3 regions of the Gallaecimonas kandeliae genome follow, and region 3 is predicted to be linked to each of the others. Evidence: riboswitches for the same ligand, from Rfam matches in the RefSeq annotation. Region 3 holds a riboswitch; each other region holds the start of a gene.

Region 1 (6,558 bases), 970 kb from region 3:
CCAGCGCCTTTACCTTGGGAGGCAAGGCTGGACTGTCGTTTTTGGGCTGGACCGGCTTAGCCTCTTCCAGCACCAGGGGAGGCACCTTGGCGTCGCCACCCAAGAGGGCGCTCAGATCCTCTTTTTTCCCTTTGGTTGGGACGGCGGCGGTTTGGGGTTTGTCCTTCAAGGGGCTTACCGGTGCTTTCCTTACCTGGGACTGGGCATGTTGGGCCGCGCTGGGCTGGGTTCTTGCCTCTGGTTGGTGGACAGGCGTATCCGGCCACAGCAGGTAAATAAGGGGAAACAGCAACAACCACAGCAGATGAAAGGGCCTTGGCAGCCAGTTCTCTTCGTTTTGGGTTTCTACCACCAATGGCTCTACCACCAGGTTGGCCCCAGGTTGGCCCTCCTGGCGTTGGCGTTCCGATTGCTTGAGGACATCCAGTATGTAGGACATGGTCAGCCCTCCGGCGCCGCCAGCAATGGCACGCTACCGTCGGTCAGGGCGGTCAGCCGCATGCTGGTTTCAGGGCCTACCACGCCGTCCGCCGCCAGGCCTTCCTTGAATTGAAAAGCCTTTACATCCCGAAACAGCACGAAATCATAGGTAGCTTCAGGCAGTTTTCGTTCCTGCCTTTGATTGATCGCCGCCATCTGATGCTCCAGCCAAGCTACCGCCAGCCCTTGGCTGCCGGGGCGTAGCGGTTGGTCGTAACCGGGAGGGAGCCGCCACAGCAGGCTGTAGTTGCCCTGCCAGTGGCTTCTGAGTTCGTCACTCGGCATCTCAAACTGTTGGTCGGCGACAAGCACTTTCACTTTATCCCCCTCGATGGAGAGCAGGGTCAGGTAGAAGCTTTGGCCCTGCTCCCCCTCCACCTGCAGCACGGCCGGTCGGTTATAGGCGGCCAGGGCCTGCCAGTCGCCGTCGGCGATCAAGCAGCCCAGTCCCTGTTCCTTGGCAAATTGGCAGGGGGCCGGTTGGGCGGCGGGCTTGTAGTCGAGATGCCACTGCTTGAACAAGGTGCGAAAGGCGATGGCCTGGCTGAGGGGCAAAGGGATGTGTTCAGGCCATTGCCAGGGATCTTGGGGGGCGGCCGGCGGTGGTGCCTCTACTATGGGGGCAGGTACTGAGGCCGCCTCTTGGCTGGCTTGTTGCTGTGGCTTGGCGGGAAGCGGCTTGGGCTCGGCACTGGCCGTTGGTAGGCTGGGCCACAACCTTGGCTGCCAAAGCACCAGGGCGACGGCCAGCAATGCCAGTGCCAAGGCACCCAGGGCCCAGGGGCGCCAGGCCGGCGGCCGCTGGTGGCCCCGCAGTTCCTTGGCCGCCTGTTTAAGTGTCGCGGTGCCGACTCTGCTGCGGCGCTGCACATAGGTGCCCAGCAAGGCCCGGTCGCAAAGCAGGTTGATGACCCTGGGGATCCCCTGGGACAAGGCGTAAAGGCGGTGCAGGGCCCTCCTGGTGAAAAGGGGTCTTTCCACACCCGCCACCGTCAACCTGTGTTGGACATAGGCCTGCATTTCCCTCTGGGACAAGGGACCAAGGTGGAAACGGGCCGTGATCCGCTGGGCCAGTTGGCGCAGTTCCGGCTTGGCCAACATGTCCAGCAGTTCGGGTTGGCCCAGCAAGATGATCTGCAGCAACTTGCGGCTGTTGGTTTCCAGGTTGGTCAGCAACCGCAGTTGCTCCAGTACGTCGCTGGACAGGTTTTGGGCTTCGTCGATGATCAGTACCGTCTGGCGGCCCTCGGCATGGCTGCGCAGCAGGTGGTTGTTGAGGGCATCTATGTAGACCTTGAGCCAGCGCTCGCCGGGAGGATAGGGAATGCCCAACTCGTCGCAGATGGCGGCCAACAGTTCCAATACCGAATACTTGGGATTGAGGATGAAGGCCAGATCTGTCTTGGGGCCCAGGCTGTCCAGCAGGCTGCGGCAGACAGTGGTCTTGCCTGTTCCCACTTCCCCTGTCAGCAGCACGAAACCATTGTCGTTACGGATACCGTAAAGCAGGTGGGCCAATGCCTCCTTGTGCTGCTCGCTCAGGTACAGGTAGCGGGGATCCGGCGCTATGGAAAAGGGCGCTTCCGTCAGCCCGAAGTAACTGTTGTACATGGCATGCAAACCGGCATGGGAATTCCCTTCAACTATAAGTGCGGATCTTCAACTTGGCATTTTGGTGGGGGAATGAACAAAACGTGAACGCCTCTTGAGGCCAGTAAGATAGCGGGTTAGGTGGACTAAACTTGGGAAGTCAGGCCCCTGCGTCAGGAAGTCTCGTGAATAACATCCAAAGAGAATGGCCGAGCCAGGGAGAGGAAGGTCAGCGAAAAGCCTTGTTTCTGGACCTGGTCCCTCAAGAAGGGGGGATAGATTTGGCGGGGTGGCACCTCGACAAGGCCACCAGTCCTGCCCGCGCCAGGGCCATGCTGGCCGAGAACGGTTACCAGGTGGGTATCGCCAGGGCTTGCCAGTTGGGGGAGCGGCAAAAGGAAGAGCTCGAAGATGTGCTCTGCGACGTCAACGCCCCGGCCTGGATAGTGCTCGTCAGCGCCGAGGACCTCAATGACCAGGACTTCTGCCGGCTCATCTACGAAAACTGCTACGACTTCTACACCCTGCCTCTCGATGACAAATCCAACTATCTCAAAGCCACCCTGGGCCATGCCTATGGCATCACCAAGCTGCGGGAGATGGGGGAGCGGCAGTTGTCCAGTTTGGACGAATGCCAGATGGTGGGGGCCAGCCCCGCCATCATGCAGGTTTTCCAGCAGATACGGAAAGTGGCCGCAGTCGAAGCCCCTGTCCTTATCCGCGGTGAGAGCGGCACCGGCAAGGAACTTATCGCCCGCGCCATCCATCAGCGCTCCAACCGCCACCGTGGCCCTTTCGTGGCCGTCAATTGCGGTGCCTTGCCCGATACCCTGATCCAGTCCGAATTGTTCGGGCATGAGAAGGGGGCTTTCACCGGTGCCCTGCGGCGCAAGATTGGCCGATTTGAAACTGCCCAAGGGGGCACCCTCTTTCTGGATGAAATCGGCGATCTGCCCCTGGAGCTTCAGGTCAACCTGCTGCGCTTCCTCCAGGAAGGCACCATAGAGCGGGTGGGGGGAGAGGAGAGCATTCCCATTGATGTCCGGGTCATCGCAGCCACCCATGTGGACTTGGAGGATGCCGTCGCCAAGGGGCGTTTCCGGGAAGACCTTTACTACCGGCTCAACGTGCTGCACATGCAGGTGCCGCCGTTGCGGGAAAGGCCTGGCGACGTGGAACTGCTGGCCCGCTTCTATTTCCAGAAATTCAGCCTGGACCATAACGCCAAAGCCAAGGGATTCAGCCAACAGGCACTGATGGCCATCAGCCAGCACAGTTGGCCAGGCAATGTGCGGGAGATGATCAACCGCATCCGCAGGGCCCTGGTGATGAGCGAAAACAAGTTGATCAGTGCCGAAGATCTGGGCTTGGAGAGCCAGGAACAACAGAAGGCGGTCATCAGCCTGGAGCAGGCTCGGCATCAGGCCGAAAGGGAGGCGGTGATACTGTCCATGGCCCACAGCCAGCACAATGTCTCCGAGGCTGCCCGGCTGCTGGGCGTATCCAGGGTGACCCTGTACCGCCTGCTGGACAAGCATGGCCTTAATTGACCCTTTGTTGTTTCAATGGCGAGACAGTGATGTGATCTGACTCGCCTCTCTGTTCATTTCTTTTTAAAAATCAGCAAGTTGATTTTTTGGCTTAAAGATTGCCTCACTTTTTTCGGTTTAGGCACCGGTAACCCCCATGACACCGCAAGAGCAAAGCAAACAAAGGCGTAAGCTGGCGAGGTTGGCGGCCATGCTGGAGGAGCCGGCCATACCCCATAGGACCCTGTTGATCTGGAGCTATCAGACGCTGCTGGAGCTGTTGGAAGAGCCCCATGTCACGCTGTGGGACGAGTACAAGCCCAGAACCAAGCGGTAAATATTGCACTCCCCTCTCGATTTTTAATCCAAGTTGAAAAAGCCGTTCATCCCCACAGTCAGGCTTCAGCTGTTTCACCAAGCTGACAGTTTTCCAAGAAATTAAGTAAAAGTAAGTAAAATCAAATAGTTATAACGAAGTTGCTGTTTCACTTAAGAAACAATCACTTACCATATGGTTTACGGAAGGAAAAGGGCCCTGTGATGGCTTTCTCAAATCAATAAATTCCTGAAACGACGGCCGGACATCGATGAAACAGGCCCTGTTCTTCGTTTTGCTTAAGCAACTCATGAAGTTAGCCGAATGGCCTGGCCTTGGAGCCTGTAATAACTAGGCATGGCGGGGTTCTTTAGGGAGAGGCCTGTATGTTTTTCGTTCAGTTTTGGCGTGTTAGAGTCCCCCTCGCTTGCTTGACCGAACTCGGCAAGCTCAGCCTTCGGCAGGGGTCTTTTTCAAGGCGTGCTGAGCGGTGTGGAGCGGAATCTCCCGGGCCTGTGAAAATTGCAGAAAGATCCTCTCCTGTAAAAGGCAAACTTCGGGTAACCGGAGGGCGCAAAGCCATGGGTCCCTAGTGGATCGCCAGGCCGCCGAAAGAGAGTATCCCCTTCTCGGGCCTTAGCCTGCTGAGGATCTTTCTCCCTGTGCTGGAGGAGATCCCATTGAAACTGGTTAGCCACTTTCTCAGCAAGACTGCCCAACTGCTGGCCCTCGGAGCCCTGCTCTCATCAAGTTTGCCTACCCAGGCCCAGGTGCTGCCCGCCATAGGGGAACAACGCACCCTGGTGTTGATGGTCAACTTCCAAGACGCCCCTGACAACAAACCTTGGACGGCAGCCCAGCTGCAGGACCTGGTCTTTAACCAGAACGATGCCTTTTATCGTGACGCCTCTGGCGACAAGGTCTGGTTCAGCGGTGACGTGGACAGCAGCTGGCTTACCGTCTCCCTGGACAGCAGCCAGTGCCAATCCGATACCCTGGCCCAGCAGGCCAATGCCCTTGCCCAGGCCCAAGGCTACAACCTGGCCGATTATGGCCTGGTGCTCTACTTCCATCCCACGAACGGTTGTGGCTGGAGCGGCATGGGGATACTGGACTCGGCCGGCCGAAGGGTCTTCCTCAACGGCGATACTACCTTGAGGGTCTTGAGCCATGAGATAGGTCATACCTTCGGCCTGCTCCATGCCCATGCCTTGGATTGCGATCAAGTCACAGAGGGCAATTGTCGCAGTCTCGAATACGGTGACGTTTACGACGTGATGGGCAGCCAGCTGGCCTACTTCAACGCCTTCGAAGAAGGCCTGCTGGGTTGGCAGCCCAATGTTGCCCAGGCCAACGATGGTGTCTATCAGTTGGCTCCCTTCCATACCGGCCAAGGGGTCGAAGCCCTCAAGGTACCTGCAGGCACCGACGCTTCAGGTGCCCAGCGCTGGCTTTACCTGGAATACCGTCCCGCCTTGGGCTATGACGCCTGGATGCAGAGCACCACTAACGTGGCCCAGGGGCTGTTGGTGCGCAGCGTCGTCGAAGGTGATCCCAATAGCAGCCAATTGCTGGACATGACTCCGGGGTCGGCCCTGTTCGGCGATTTCAATGATGCCGTCCTGACCGTCGGCCAGCAGTTTGTGGATCCCCAGTCCGGTGCCGTGATCAGCCTGGAATCCCTGGACGACAAGGGTGCCACCGTCTGGGTGAGTGCCCAGGCCGCCCAATGCACCGCCACGGCGCCGGCCCTTAGCCTGAGCCCGGCCACCAGCCCCAGCATGCAGGCAGGGCAAGGCTATGGTTTCCAACTGATGGTCACCAACGGTGATGCCACCGGTTGCAGCAACAAGACGATCAATCTGGCGGCCCAATGGCCAACCGGCTGGAGTGGTAGCCTGTCCAGCAGCTCCCTGACCTTGGCTCCTGGCGCCAGCAGCACCGTGCAGCTTTGGGTCCAGTCCAGCAGCCAGGCTTTGGCCGGTAATTACAATGTGCCGGTACAGGCCAGCGCCTCGGGCCTTCAGGGCGCCACCACCGCCACCTTCGTGGTAGGGGCCGCTAACAGTGCACCCGTGGCGGTGAACGACAGTGCCAGCACCCAGGCCGGTACCGGCGTCAGCATCCCGGTACTGGCCAACGACTCGGATCCCGACGGCAACAGCCTCAGCATCAGCTCGGTGAGCGGTGTCAACGGCAGTGCCCTGATCCAGGGATCTTCTATCCTGTTCACCCCGGTCAGTGGTTTCAGCGGCTCTACCAGCTTCAGCTACAGCATCTCTGATGGTCAGGGCGGTAGTGCCAGCGCTACCGTGACCGTCAGTGTGGCTGCGGCCAACCAAGCGCCCCTGGCAGTGGACGACAGCGCCTCCACCAGCGGTAGCAGCGTCACCATAGCGGTGTTGGCCAACGACTCGGATCCCGATGGCGACAAGCTGACGGTCAGCGCCGTGACCCAGGGCAGCAAGGGCTCGGTGCTGGTCAATAGCGACGGCACCCTCACCTATATTCCCGGCAGGCGCTTCAAGGGCAGCGACAGCTTCAGCTACAGCATCTCAGACGGCAAAGGCGGCAGTGCCAGCGCTACCGTCAGCATCGGCAGCAGCAGCTCTGGCGGCAGCACCGGAGGTGGTGGTTCTAAGG
Region 2 (6,558 bases), 970 kb from region 3:
CCACCAGCCCAGCTGGCGTTCCCTTCGTATCGACCGACTTCAACTTCAATGGTGACGAAGGCAACTTCACCCTCACTCCCACTGGTTATGATGCAGCTGGCCTGGCAGAGACCTCATTCGATGTCGAACCTGGCAGCTACGTCGTAGGCGAAAACCTGGCACTGCCTACCGGCTGGTCTTTGGACAGCGTCGTCTGTGACGACAACAACAGCTCCGGTGACAAGGCCAGTGGCCAAGCCCTGTACAACGTCGAAGCGGGTGAAACCGTGACCTGTACCTTCACCAACCTGCGCAGGCAGGAACCGGGGACAGTGATCATCGTCAAGCACTCCATCGGCGGTACCGACAGCTTCGGCTACAGCTCTACCGGTGGTGCCAGCATTGCTCCCACATTCAGCCTCGATACCACCTCGCTGAACCCCAACAGCATCACCTTCAACAACGTGACTGCCGGGGTCTACAGCGTGACCGAGGACGATCCCCTGCTTAAGGGCTACGACCTCATCGACCTGCAATGTGATGACCCCAAAGGCGGTGTCAACAATGTCCCGACCTCGGTTGACTTGAACAACCGAGTCGCCACCATCAGCGTGGACGACGGTGAAACCGTCACCTGTACCTTCACCAACCGCAAACGCGGCAAGATCATCATCGTCAAGGATGCTGACCCGACCGATACCGGGCAGTCCTTCGAATTTGCCAGCAGTTACCAGGCAAACTTCTTCCTGATGCATGGTCAAAGCAACGAGTCCGGTTGGCTGGTACCTGGCAGTTACAACGTCAGTGAACTGACCCCCGACGGTTGGGATCTCAGCGGTGCCGAATGTGATGACGGCTCGCCCGTCAGCAACATCGACCTGAACAATGGTGAGGTCGTCACCTGCACCTTCTACAACGTGCAGCGTGGCATGGCGGATGTGGTCAAGACCGTCAGCGGCCAACCCCTGGCCAACGGTGACCAGTACACCTTCGAGATCCGTTTGGGCGACGGCACAGGCGCAGCCATTGCCACCGCCACCGCCACAGGGCCCCAGGCCTTGGGTGAAGCAGTCGACTTCAGCTGCTCCGGCAGCAGCAGTTACTGCGTGGACGTCAATGGCATGGCCAAGCTGCGGATCTACGACAACGGGACTACGCCCGTCACTTACGCCTTCTGCGAAACCAACATGCTGCCCGGCTGGAGCAACAACAGCCTGGACGGCGATACCTGGTTCGTACCGGGCGGCGGTGACCCGAACGTTGATAACTCAACCGAGTGCATCAACTTCACCTTGAGCCCCGGTGAAACCAGGCACTTCCATATCGATGACGTACCGCCTCCCGGAGGCTCAGCACGGACCATCGGCTACTGGAAGAACTGGACATCCTGTGACGGCAGAGGCCATCAAGAAGCGGTGCTGGACGAAAACCTGCCCATCACCCTCTGGTCTGGCTTCGTCATCGGCGACGCCGACCCGACCATCCCGGATCCCGACTGTGCCGTGGCTGTCGACCTGCTCGACAAGCGTGACATAGCCGACCCGACCCTGGTCAGAGATGGCAAGAAAAAAGCCGGTGACCCGGCCTACGGCCTGGCCGCCCAGTACGTGGGCTACCTGCTGAACGTCAATGCCGGTGCAGGCAGCTGCCCCGCCGTCACCGACGCCGCAGTACAAGCAGCCGCCCTGCTGGCAGAGATCGGGTTCAACGGCACCGGCGACTACCTGGTCAAACCCAAGGGCAAGAATGCCGGTGGCAGCGCCTACACACCTGAGCGTGCGGCGCTGGCAAACCAGTTGGCCGGTATCTTCGACTCTTACAACAACAACCTGCTCTGCCCCTGAGAAGGCATGAGCCAATAAAAAACGGCGGGTTCAACCCGCCGTTTTTTTATTTGCCGCTTTTGCCCTTGCCGCCGCCACCGCTGCCGCCACTGCTCAGGCTGCCGATGCTGACGGTAGCGCTGGCGGTGCCGCCTTTACCGTCGCTGATTTGATAGCTGAAGCTGTCGCTGCCCTTGAAGCGGTTGCCCGGGTAGTAGGTCAGGGTGCCGTCGCCGTTCAGGATCACCGAGCCCTTGCTGCCCTGGTTAATACCGGTGACCTTGAGGCTGTCGCCGTCCTGGTCGTAGTCGTTGCCCAGCACTGTGATGGTAACGCTGCTGCCGCTGCTGACAGAGGCGCTGTCGTTCACCGCCACAGGCGCATGGTTGGCCGCAGCCACGCTGACGGTAACGGTGGCACTGGCACTGGCACCTTTACCGTCGCTGATCTGGTAGCTGAAGCTGGTGCTACCGCTAAAGCTGCTGGCCGGGGTGAAGACGATATAGCCACCCTGAACACTGAGGCTACCGTTGCCACCGCTGGTGGAAGTGATGGTCAGGCTGTCGCCGTCCTGGTCATAGTCGTTGGCCAGAACAGGGATGCTCACCGCAGTACCGGCATTGGTAGAAGCGCTGTCGTTCACTGCCACAGGGGCATGGTTAACCGCAGCCACGCTCACGGTGACAGTGGCGCTGGCGGAGCCGCCTTTGCCGTCGCTGATGCTGTAGTTGAAGCTGGTGGTGCCGCTGAAGCTGCTGGCCGGGGTGAAGACAATGTTGCCGCCCTGGATGCTGGCGCTGCCGTTACCACCGCTTACGGACGTGATGGTCAGGGTATCACCGTCAGGGTCGGAATCGTTGGCCAACACCGGGATGCTCACCGCAGTACCGGCATTGGTGGAAGCGCTGTCGTTCACCGCAACGGGGGCTTGGTTGGCGGCAGCCACACTGACAGTGACAGTGGCGCTGGCGGTGCCGCCTTTGCCGTCGCTGATGCTGTAGTTGAAGCTGGTGTTACCGCTGAAACCGCTGGCCGGGGTGAAGACGATGTTGCCCCCCTGGATCACGGCACTGCCGTTGACACCGCTGGTACCAGTGATGGTCAAGGTGTCGCCGTCAGGGTCGGAGTCATTGGCCAGCACAGCAATGCTTACCGCAGTACCGGCATTGGTAGAGGCGCTGTCAGCCTGGGCTACGGGCGCCTGGTTGCTGCTGCCGCCAGCAATCACGTAGCTCGCCGTAGCGATGTCACCGTAGGCACCACTGAAAACGGAGACATTCAACGGATAGGTGCCACCTGCCGCATTGGCATCCGAAGTCACCATCAGGGTAGCAGTGCCCGTTGCGCCTGGGGCCAGGGTCTGGTCGCGGCCAAAGATGCTGGCAGACCAGCCATCAGGCAGGGGCACGTCCATGGAGAAGGTGTTGTTGCCGCAGTTGGGGTCGTCGTTGTTGGTGACGCTGATGCTGTAGCTGACCCTGGTCCCTGCAGTCACTTGCTGGCTGGCACCAGGGGTGATGCTGATGCTGGGTTGATGCAGCTGGCACTGGAAGCCCTTGCCGGTCTGGGTAGTGTCGACCAGCACCTCGGCATAGCCAGGGCCCGCATATTGGGTGGTGATGCTGACACCGGTATCAGGGTCGCTGAAGGTGCTGCCCAGCCCCAGATCGGGACTCCAGAAGCTGGAATCATTCATGTCCAGCAGGTAGCTGCTGTCACCGACGCCTTGAACGGCACTGTGGATCACCACGCCCTTGGAAACGGCCGTGTTGTAGCTGTCAAAGCCCTGATCCTGGCGGAATTCTACAAAGTACCAGGCCTGGTTGCCGGTAGCGGGGTCGATCCCCTTGGGAATACGCACCGTCTTGACGCCAGGCGTCATGGTGTCACCGGCGGGGTTCAGCTGGTAGACCCCGGAACCCGTTGCCGTGTCGATATCGGCCTGGCTCAGCCAGCCCAGCCTGTCCTTCTGGAAGGCGGTGTAGTCGCCGTAGCCACGGCCCATCACATCATAGGTATCGCCGTACTCGTCGTTGCTGCAACTGGAACCCAGGGGCTGGCTGCCGCACTGCAAGCCATGGGAATGGTAGATCCCCAGGTTGTGGCCAAGCTCATGGGCAAAACTTTCCCAGCCGACCCGCCCGTTGAGATGGACAGTGCCAGAACCGACGCCGGAAACGCCGCCATAGGAGCAACTTGAGCTGTAGGGGGTGGCGATCACAACCCGCTTGTAAGCCCCGACATCGACCCCGTCATTCTTGGCCAGTTGTATGGCTTGGCTACCCAGGTCCTGGGAGCCACACTGCGCGCTGGTGAGGGCTAGGGTGTAGTAACCCACCACATCGCCAGTCAGCCAGGTTTGGCCTTCGGAGTTCTCGTAGAAGAAATCGCTGGCGGTGCCAAAGGCATTTTGCCTGATCTGGTCCTGAGTCCAGGGAGTGGAGGTGTCATCAGAGTAGTTGGCCAAGATGACCAGGGTCTTCTGCTCCCCCATCGAGGGGCGGGTGACTGCCTGGGCCTGCAGAGCGAAAAGTGGGGCGGCCACTAAGCCACTCAGCAGAAGCTTTTTATTGAAGAGAATGGCTGTACTCAAGGGATCTCCTCCAAAGTAAGGAGAAAGATCCTCAGCAGGCTAAGGCCCGAGAAGGGGATACTCTCTTTCGGCGGCCTGGCGATCCACTAGGGACCCATGGCTTTGCGCCCTCCGGTTACCCGAAGTTTGCCTTTTACAGGAGAGGATCTTTCTGCAATTTTCACAGGCCCGGGAGATTCCGCTCCACACCGCTCAGCACGCCTTGGAAAAGGCCCCTGCCGAAGGCTGAGCTTGCCGAGTTTGGTCAAGCAAGCGGGAGGGACTCTAACACGCCAAAACTGAACGAAAAATATACAGACCACTCCCTAAAAAACCCCTCCATGCCTAGTTATTACTGGCACCAAGGCCTGTCCACTCAGCTAACTTCATGAGTTGCTTAAGCAAAAGAGTGATGACCAAGAGCAGTGCCCCATCGTCAATCCCAGCAAGACAATTTGCCAATTTGCGAAAGCCATCACAGCCCACTTTTTGGCACTGTTAAGTTGCTGAAACGCTTCTATTTTGGCCGAAATTCATGGTTCACAATGGCTTAGGTTCCAGCGACTCTGTGACCTGTAAGGCAAGGTATACAGAACATCGCCGAAAGCCGAGTTCAAACCAATAAAAACAATAAAAATCAATCGTTTAAATTTAAGGCACAGTCGTTGCTGTTCTCTTTCACCGAGTCGGACCCAGCAGGGTCCGGCCCTCTGATTGCTGGAAACTGCCCCCTCCCCACCAGGGAAAAGGTATTCAGGATCCAGCCCGAACCATCCATCCGTGGCACCGGAGGTGGAAGATGAAACGCAGATTGATAAGCTTCAAAGGCTTGGGGCTGGGAGCCTTGATCTCAGCCGCCCTGCTGACGGCCTACCCTGTTCCAGCGGTAGACGGCATAGGGCTCTTTGAACTGGACGGTAACACTGCCGAGAACGGCGCCGTTGCCGGTGACGACTGGGATACCCTCTATGGTGGCGGCGGCTCCCCCATCGCCTTCACCGGCGTCCTGGCCGACCCCAGCCCAGAGACCATCTACTGGAAAGGGGGCTCCAAGGACATCTATGACGTCAACAACTGGTGGTACAAGGACGGTGGCGTGCCCGACAAGGACGACATCACCAACGCCTATGCCGCCGCCTACATCAACCCCGTTGATAGTGGTCCCCATAAGAAAGGGGATCTCATCATCTACTTCGGCCTGGATCGCTACGACAACTCTGGTGACGCCTTTGCCGGCTTCTGGTTCTTCCAGAACAAGATCTCCAAGAATGGCGCCAGCCAGTTCGACGGTGTTCATGTGAAAATGTCAGCTGCGGGCCCCGGCGATCTGCTGGTGCTGGTGGAATATCCCCAAGCCTCTGGGGCCATGCCGGTCATCAAGGCCTATGAATGGGATCCCGACGACTATGACGGCGACGGCAACCTGGACAGCGACGGCCACAGCATAGGCCCCCTGGACCAGATCTATACCTCGGAGATGGGCGGCAATGCCCTCTGCGACGGCACCGACAACAAGCTGGCCTGCGCCATCACCAACCTGGACCCCATCCCCAACCCGCCCTGGGACTACACCCCCAAAGGCGGCCTGAGCACCAGCGACATGCCCTATGAGACCTTCTTCGAAGGGGGGATCAACGTCACCCAACTGCTGGGCAGCACCCCCTGCCTCAGCAGCTTCCTGGCGGAAACCCGCTCTTCACGGTCTGAAACCGCCACCCTCAAGGACTTCGTGATCGGCGACTTCGACGTTTGCAGCATCAACGTCAGCAAGGACTGCAAGGCCACCATCAACGAAGCCGGCGACAAGGTGTCGGTGACCTTCTACGGCAACGCCAGCAACACCGGCGGCCTGGCCCTTGACATGAAGTTGAGTGACAGCCAGCCCGGCGCCGTGATCGACAAGGTCTGCTTCGACGATTGGGACGAAGGCAACTCCGCTCCCGGTTCTGACGGCATCTGCACCGCCGGCGACAGCACCCCTGGCAGCCTGTCAGGCCTGGGTACAGCCACCGCCAGCTTCAACCTGGGAGCCCAGCAGACAGCCCGCTTTGAGGGCCACTATGACGTCTCTGGGCCATTAAGCAGCCTGGACTTCAGCGACACCATAGTGCTCAAAGCCTATGACCAATATGGGGCCGAGCTGTTGTCCGACAATGCCACCGCCAACTGTACGGCTACAGGCAA
Region 3 (6,558 bases):
GCCACCAGGTTGAGGATGGCCTCCACCTGGCCGCGGTCCAAGGGTGAGGCCAGATCCACCAGTATGGCGGCGCTGGGCTTTTGTTCCTCGCGGCCCACGAAGAGGGTGCGTTTGGGCACCGCCAGGTGGACCCGGGCGCTGCGCACCGAGTCCAGGGCCATGATGGTACGGGCCAGCTCCCCTTCCAGGGCGTGCAGGTAGCGGGCCGATTCCATGAACTGGCTGGTGCCGAGGCTGGAGATGTTGCCAAGGTCATCGAGGCCCGCCGGCAGGGCGGCCTTGATGCCGTGAGCGGCCAGGCGCATGCGGGCGTCGGCCAGCTTGTCCTGGGGCACCAGCACGTTGCCGGTGGCGGCGTCGAGGCGGAAGTCGATGCCGTCCTTCTCCAGGTTGTCGAGGATGCTGGCCTTGTCATAGGCCTCCTGCTTGCCGTAGAGGGGCACGTACTGGCGGCTGCTGGTCCAGAGGATGACGACGATGGCGCTGGCCACCAGGGCCGCCAGCAGGGCTATCACCAGTACGGAGCGGCTGTCGCCGGACAGGCGCCGCCAGCGGCTGCCCAGGCTCTTGAGGTTATCCAGCAAGGGGGAAGCCGGCTGGGCGTTGATCAGTTCTGCCATGGGTCAGTCCTTAGAGGGGCATGCGCATGATGTCGTCGAAACCCGACACCAGCTTGTTGCGCACCTGCACCAGGGCCGAGAAGCTCAGGCCCGCCTTCTGGCTGGCCACCATGGCCCCCACCAGGTCGTCGCTCTGGCCGGTTTCCACGGCCGACACCAGGGCGCCGGCGCTCTTCTGGTCCAAATCCACCTTGTCGATGGCCTGGGCCATGACCTGGCCGAAGGAAGCGCCTTCCTGGCCGCCCAGGCTGTTGGGGGCAATACCGGCCGCTTCGCGGCTCATCCGTTCCAGGCTCTGCAGCAAGCTGGCCTGGGTGCTGATGTTGTCGATTTTCATGTTGCTCCCTAGCCGGTGACGACCAGTTGGTTGATGTCGATGCCCTGTTCACGCATGGCGGCCAGCTTGTAGCGCAGCGCCCTGGTGGTGACCCCCAGGGCCTCGGCGGTGTTTTGGCGGTGGCCGTTGAAGCGACGCAGGGTGTCCAGCACGTGCTGGAACTCGGCGCATTTCTTGGAGGCCCGCAGGGAGCCGAAGCCGGGCTCCAGCTCGGGGACGGCGCTGCGGGGCAGCATCAGATCCTCGGGCTGCAGCACCAGGCCGCGGGCCAGGATCAGCGCCCTTTGGATGACGTTTTCCAGCTCCCGCACGTTGCCGGGCCAAGGGTGGGCCAGCAGGGCGCGGGCGGCGTCGGGGTGCAGCTCGAAACGGCTGCTATCCGCGTATTTCTCGAGGAAGTGGCGGGCCAGGGGCAGTATGTCCTCCTGGCGCTCCCGCAGGGCCGGCCAGGCCAGGGGCAGCACGTCCAGGCGGTAGAAGAGATCTTCACGGAAACGGCCCTTGGCCACCTCGGCGCGCAGATCCTTGTTGCTGGCGGCGATGATGCGCACGTCCAGCTTCACCTTCTGGTTGGAGCCCAGCTTCTCCAACTCCCGCTCCTGCAGCACCCGCAGCAGCTTGGCCTGGAGCTCCAGGGGCATCTCGGAGATCTCGTCCAGCACCAAGGTGCCGCCGTTGGCCAGCTCGAACTTGCCCACCTGGCTGGCCACGGCGCCGGTGAAGGCGCCCTTGGCGTGGCCGAAGAGGGTGGACTCGAGCATGGTCTCGGGGATGGCGGCGCAGTTCACGGCCACGTAGGGGCCTTCGGCCCGCTGGGATTGTTCGTGGATGTACTGGGCCAGGCGCTCCTTGCCGGTGCCGGACTCGCCACCGATGAGGATGGAGGCGTTGGTCTGGGCCGCCTTCTTGGCCAGCAGCAGCACCTGACGGCTGGCCTGGGAGGCCACCACCATGTTGGGAATGGGCTCAAAGAAGCTGAAGGCGTGGTTGACCACGGCCAGCAGCTGGTCGCTGTTGAAGGGTTTGAGCAGGTAGTCCATGGCGCCCTGGCGCATGGCCTCACTGGCCTTGACACTCTGGTGGGCGCGCACCAGGGTCACCAGGGCGCACTTGGGGTGGCTGCGCTTGACGCGGGCGACGAATTCGCTGAGCGGGGTGTCGAGGTCGGCGTCCACCAGTACCAGCATCGGCTGATGTTGATGGAGGCTGACCAGGGCGGTGGCGCAATCCAGGGCCCGCTCCAGGCGGTAACCGGCCGCTTCCAGCTGGCCGAAGAGAGGATCGGTGGCGCCTCTGGGGTCCACCAGCAATATGGTCTTGTTCATGAGCTCTTCCCTTTCTTGTCCTTGAGCACCCTCAAGGTGACTCGGCGGTTCAGGGCACGGGCCCTGGCGCTCTTGTTGTCGGTGGCGGGGTAACGGTCGGCGTGGGCACGGGTCTGGATCAGGCGTTTGGGCAGACCGGCTTCTACCAGGGCGGCGCGCACATCGGCGGCGCGCTCCCTGGCCAGTTGCAGGTTGGCCACATGGTCACCGGTGTCGTCCGTATAGGCGTCCACCAGCACCGCCCTGACCGCCTTGTCCAGCTGGACGTAGCGGGCCAGTTTGGCCAGTTGCTGGCGCTGGGCCAACGTCAGGCTGCGCACGCCAAGGCCGTAGTAGAGGGACTGGTCCCTGGCCTGGCGGTAGGAGATGGGGGCCTGGTGGTCCAGGCAAGTACGGAAGGCGGTGGCCGCCCCCTGCCAGTGGACACTGGGCACCTGCATCTCCCCCTGGGGCAGGGTCAGCACCGCCCAACGGCCCTTGTCCATGGCCTCCAGCAGCTCCTGGCTGGCCGGCGCCGAGAAGCGCAGCTGTGGCCCTTGCCGGGTGGCGGGATAGCGGAGGCTCTGGACAGGTTCCTGCCAGGGGGCGTTACGCCAGGACAGGCTGACCTCGGCATCGGCGCTGAGCGGCAGGCTGGGGCTGGCTTCGAAAGCCAGGTCTTCCCCCGCCCATTTCTCAAAGCGCAGTTTGCCGAAGCCCGCCACCGGCAACGCCAGGGTGCAGACGAAGGGATCGCCTTTAAATTGCCAGGCCACGTGGTCCATGGCGGGCAGGGGCGTCTTGGCCGCTAGGGACAAAAACGCCACGCCCCCCAGGCCTAGGGCCAGGGATGTTCTGTGCATTTTCATACCTCAACAGCGGAACAGGGATTGTCGGACAGGGGCGGCTAGCCCTTGGACAAGATCCAGGGTTCCGGCCCGTAACGACGGGCGGTTGAGGAAAACGCACTTTGTCCAGCTGCAACGTACATCATGATGTCGTGCCTACTCAGTTAATGGAAACGAGTAGCTGGAAAAGGCATGCCGACAGACAGGGGCACTAAGCACCCACCCATCATCAAGAGAAAGGAATGCCGTGGAAGCAGTCAAGCACATGCAGATATGCTTACCGACGCTCATCAGTATCTACTTCCGAGGCAAAGACCTCAGCTCTGGCAACCCCGCTATCATAGGAGCGAACTCCCTAAGACCGGAGGCTTTGCGTCCTGCGCTTTCGCAACAGTTTGCCTTTTTCAACAGCTAAGTATTTGGGGACAGGCCCCGCAGACTTAAACAGAATCTAAACGATTCAGGATGTAGCATATAGTTGCATCCTTGCGACGTAAAGTGCCTAGTCGTTAAAAAGATGCCACGTCGTACCAGACCTGGGCTGCAGCGCCGTTAAAAAAGCTAAACCCCTCTCCCTGTTACACTTTTCCTGCACCATCGTTGCACATTTCAACCCAAAGTCCCGACCACGTCTATGTGCATCTTCTCCGGAACCTCGTTGTAGGACAGTACCTTGAGGCCGCGGGCGAAGGTGCGGGCATAGCGGGCCAGCAGCGGCCTCAGCTGCGGCACGACCAGCAGCACCGGCGGATGGCCCTGGCGCTGCATCTCGTCCTTGAGCTGCGGCATCACCTGCTGCAGCTTGCCGAGCAGGCTGGGCTCTATGGGGAAGCTGTCCAGGGCCACCTTGCCGCCCTGCTGGGCCTGGTTAAGGGCCTTCATCAAGGTCTGCTCCAGCTTGTCGTCCAGGGTCATGGTGGTGAGCTGCTCTCGCTCCCCTATGGCCTGGCGGATCAGGCTGCGTTTGAGGGCGCAGCGCACGTCGGCGGCCAACAGCACCGGATCCTTGGTCAGCTCGCAGCTGTCGATGAGGGTGGTGGCTATGGTGCGGATATCCAGCAGGCTGACCTGGTCGGCCAGCAACTGGCGGTAGACCCGCAGCAGCTGTATGGGATTGAGCTGGGTATTGAGGCTCTCGGCCAGCTTCTCCGACAGCCCCTTGAGGCGTTCGGACAGGGCCAGGGCTTCGTCATGGCCGAAGAGCTCGTCCAGGTGTTCGCGCATCACCTTACCGAGGTGGGTGCCGATGACGGTGGCGCTGTCCACCACCGAATAGCCGAGGTTGAGGGCCTTGGATTTCTGGTCGGGGGCGATCAGCACGGCCTCCATCTGGTAGGCCGGCTCCACCGCCAGCTCGCCGTCCAGCACCCCGTAGACCTCGCCGCTCTGGATGGCCATCAGTCGCTCCGGGTCCACCTCGCCGCGGGCGACTGTGACGCCGCCGAGCTTGATGCGGTACTCGCTGGCCCCCAGTTGCAGGTTGTCGCGGATGCGCACCTCAGGCACCAGGAAGCCCATCTGTTCGGACAAGGTCTTGCGCACGCCCCGCACCCGGCCCAGCAGCTCGGCGCCCTGGTCCCTGTCCACCAACGTCACCAGCCGGTAGCCGAGGTCGATGGCCAGGGCGTCCACCTGAGGCAGATCGTCCCAGGCCAGGGGCTTTTCCTGCTGCAGCTGCTTGGCGAGATCCTCGTGGACCTGGTCCCGCTCCTCCACCTGCACCACCTGGCCCTGGCGCCAGGCGGCGAAGGCCAGCACGGCGCCAAAGCCCAGGAAAGCCAGGGTCGGCATGCCGGGAATAAGGCCCAGCACCGTCATCACCGATGCCGCCGTCCAGATCACCCTCGGCGAGGCCAGCAGCTGCTGCTGGACTTGATCGGACATCTCCGATTCGTCGTTGACCCGGGTGACTATGATGGCCGCGGCCGTGGCCAGCAGCAAGGACGGGATCTGCGCCACCAGGCCGTCGCCTATGGTCAGCAGGGCATAGAGCTTGAAGGCGTCGCCGCCGGAGAGGCCATGTTGGAAGACGCCTATGGCCAGGCCGCCCAACAGGTTGATGACCAGGATCATCAGGCCGGCGACGGCGTCGCCGCGCACGAACTTGGAGGCCCCGTCCATGGCGCCGTAGAAGTCGGCCTCGCTGGCCACTTCCTGGCGGCGCTGCTTGGCCTGGGCCTGGTCGAGGACGCCGGCGTTGAGGTCGGCGTCGATGGCCATCTGCTTGCCGGGCATGGCGTCCAAGGTGAAGCGGGCCGCCACCTCGGAGATCCGTTCGCCGCCCTTGGTGATCACCACGAAGTTGATGATCATCAGGATCACGAAGACCACCATGCCCACCACATAGTTGCCGCCGATCACCACCTCGCCGAAGGCTTGGATCACCTTACCGGCGGCGTCGGAGCCGTTGTGGCCGTTGAGCAGCACCACCCGGGTTGAGGCCACGTTCAGCGTCAGGCGCATCAGGGTGGCCACCAGCAGTATGGTGGGGAAGACCGAGAACTCCAGGGGCCGGCGGGCCGACACCGCCACCAGCAGCACCAGCACCGCCAGCACTATGTTGAAGGTGAAGAGGGTGTCGATAAGCCAAGGCGGCAGCGGCAGTATCATCATGGCCAGCACCGCCAGCAGCACCAGCGGTATGGCGGCGTAGGTTCTTGTAAAGGGCGACTTCACCTGCTTTCCCCTATCGTTTCAATGAGTCCGGGATCTGGAACACCGGCAGCGGCGCCGGCGCCCTGCCCCCTTTGGCCTTGAAGGCGTTAAGTTGCATCACGTACATCAATACCTGGGCCACGGCGTTGTAGAGGCCGGCCGGCACTTCCTGGTCCACCCGGGTGGAGTGGTAGATGGCCCGGGTCAGGGGCGGCAGCTCCAGCACCGTCTTGTTGTGCTTGTCCGCCACCTCGCGGATACGCAGGGCCAGCTCGTCGCAGCCCTTGGCGATGACGAAGGGCGCCTGGGCCTGACCGGGGTCGTATTTGATGGCCACCGCATAGTGGGTGGGGTTGGTGAGGATCACGTCCGCTTCCGGCACCCGGGCGTCGATGCGCTGGCGGCTGAGCTGCATCTGCAGCTGGCGGATGCGGCCCTTCACTTGCGGGCTGCCTTCGTTCTGCTTGTGTTCCTCTTTGACTTCCTGCTTGGTCATGCGCAGCTTCTTGAGCAGCGACCAGCGCTGGAAGGGCACGTCCAGCAAGGCGACGAGGCCGAGCGCCAGCCCCAACCAAATAAGCAGCAGCGCCACCAGGTGCAGGCCCCCCACCAGGCCCAGGGCCAGGGGCAGGCGGTTGAGGGCCAGCAGTTCGCGCCAGTGGACCCAAAGCAACGCCCCCAGCATTCCCAGCAGCAAAAAGACCTTGGCCAGGGATTTGACCAGCTCCACCAGGCTCTGGCTGGAGAACATCCGGCCGAGGCCCGACAAGGGGTTCATGCGGCTGAACTTGGGA

The links. A riboswitch is a leader RNA that binds a small molecule or an ion and turns the genes downstream of it on or off. The one in region 3 is predicted to bind cyclic di-GMP.
Region 1: another riboswitch for cyclic di-GMP. It lies ahead of PVT67_RS18675 (Ig-like domain-containing protein); the one in region 3 lies ahead of PVT67_RS04515 (OmpA family protein).
Region 2: another riboswitch for cyclic di-GMP. It lies ahead of PVT67_RS18685 (Ig-like domain-containing protein); the one in region 3 lies ahead of PVT67_RS04515 (OmpA family protein).

Annotation. Positions count from the first base shown of each region.
Region 1 covers NZ_CP118480.1:3,801,217-3,807,774, forward strand. The annotation lists gene PVT67_RS18655 (general secretion pathway protein GspB) at 1-439, opposite strand, end outside; gene PVT67_RS18660 (ExeA family protein) at 442-2,091, opposite strand; gene PVT67_RS18665 (sigma-54 dependent transcriptional regulator) at 2,352-3,620, shown strand; gene PVT67_RS18670 (hypothetical protein) at 3,811-3,936, shown strand; cyclic di-GMP riboswitch class I at 4,454-4,528, shown strand; gene PVT67_RS18675 (Ig-like domain-containing protein) at 4,596-6,558, shown strand, end outside.
Region 2 covers NZ_CP118480.1:3,808,654-3,815,211, reverse strand. The annotation lists gene PVT67_RS18690 (MSCRAMM family protein) at 1-1,823, shown strand, start outside; gene PVT67_RS18685 (Ig-like domain-containing protein) at 1,870-4,395, opposite strand; cyclic di-GMP riboswitch class I at 4,462-4,536, opposite strand; gene PVT67_RS18680 (COG1361 family protein) at 5,174-6,558, shown strand, end outside.
Region 3 covers NZ_CP118480.1:938,335-944,892, reverse strand. The annotation lists gene fliF (flagellar basal-body MS-ring/collar protein FliF) at 1-620, opposite strand, end outside; gene fliE (flagellar hook-basal body complex protein FliE) at 631-957, opposite strand; gene PVT67_RS04520 (sigma-54-dependent transcriptional regulator) at 966-2,282, opposite strand; gene PVT67_RS04515 (OmpA family protein) at 2,279-3,124, opposite strand; cyclic di-GMP riboswitch class I at 3,432-3,519, opposite strand; gene flhA (flagellar biosynthesis protein FlhA) at 3,719-5,785, opposite strand; gene flhB (flagellar biosynthesis protein FlhB) at 5,796-6,558, opposite strand, start outside.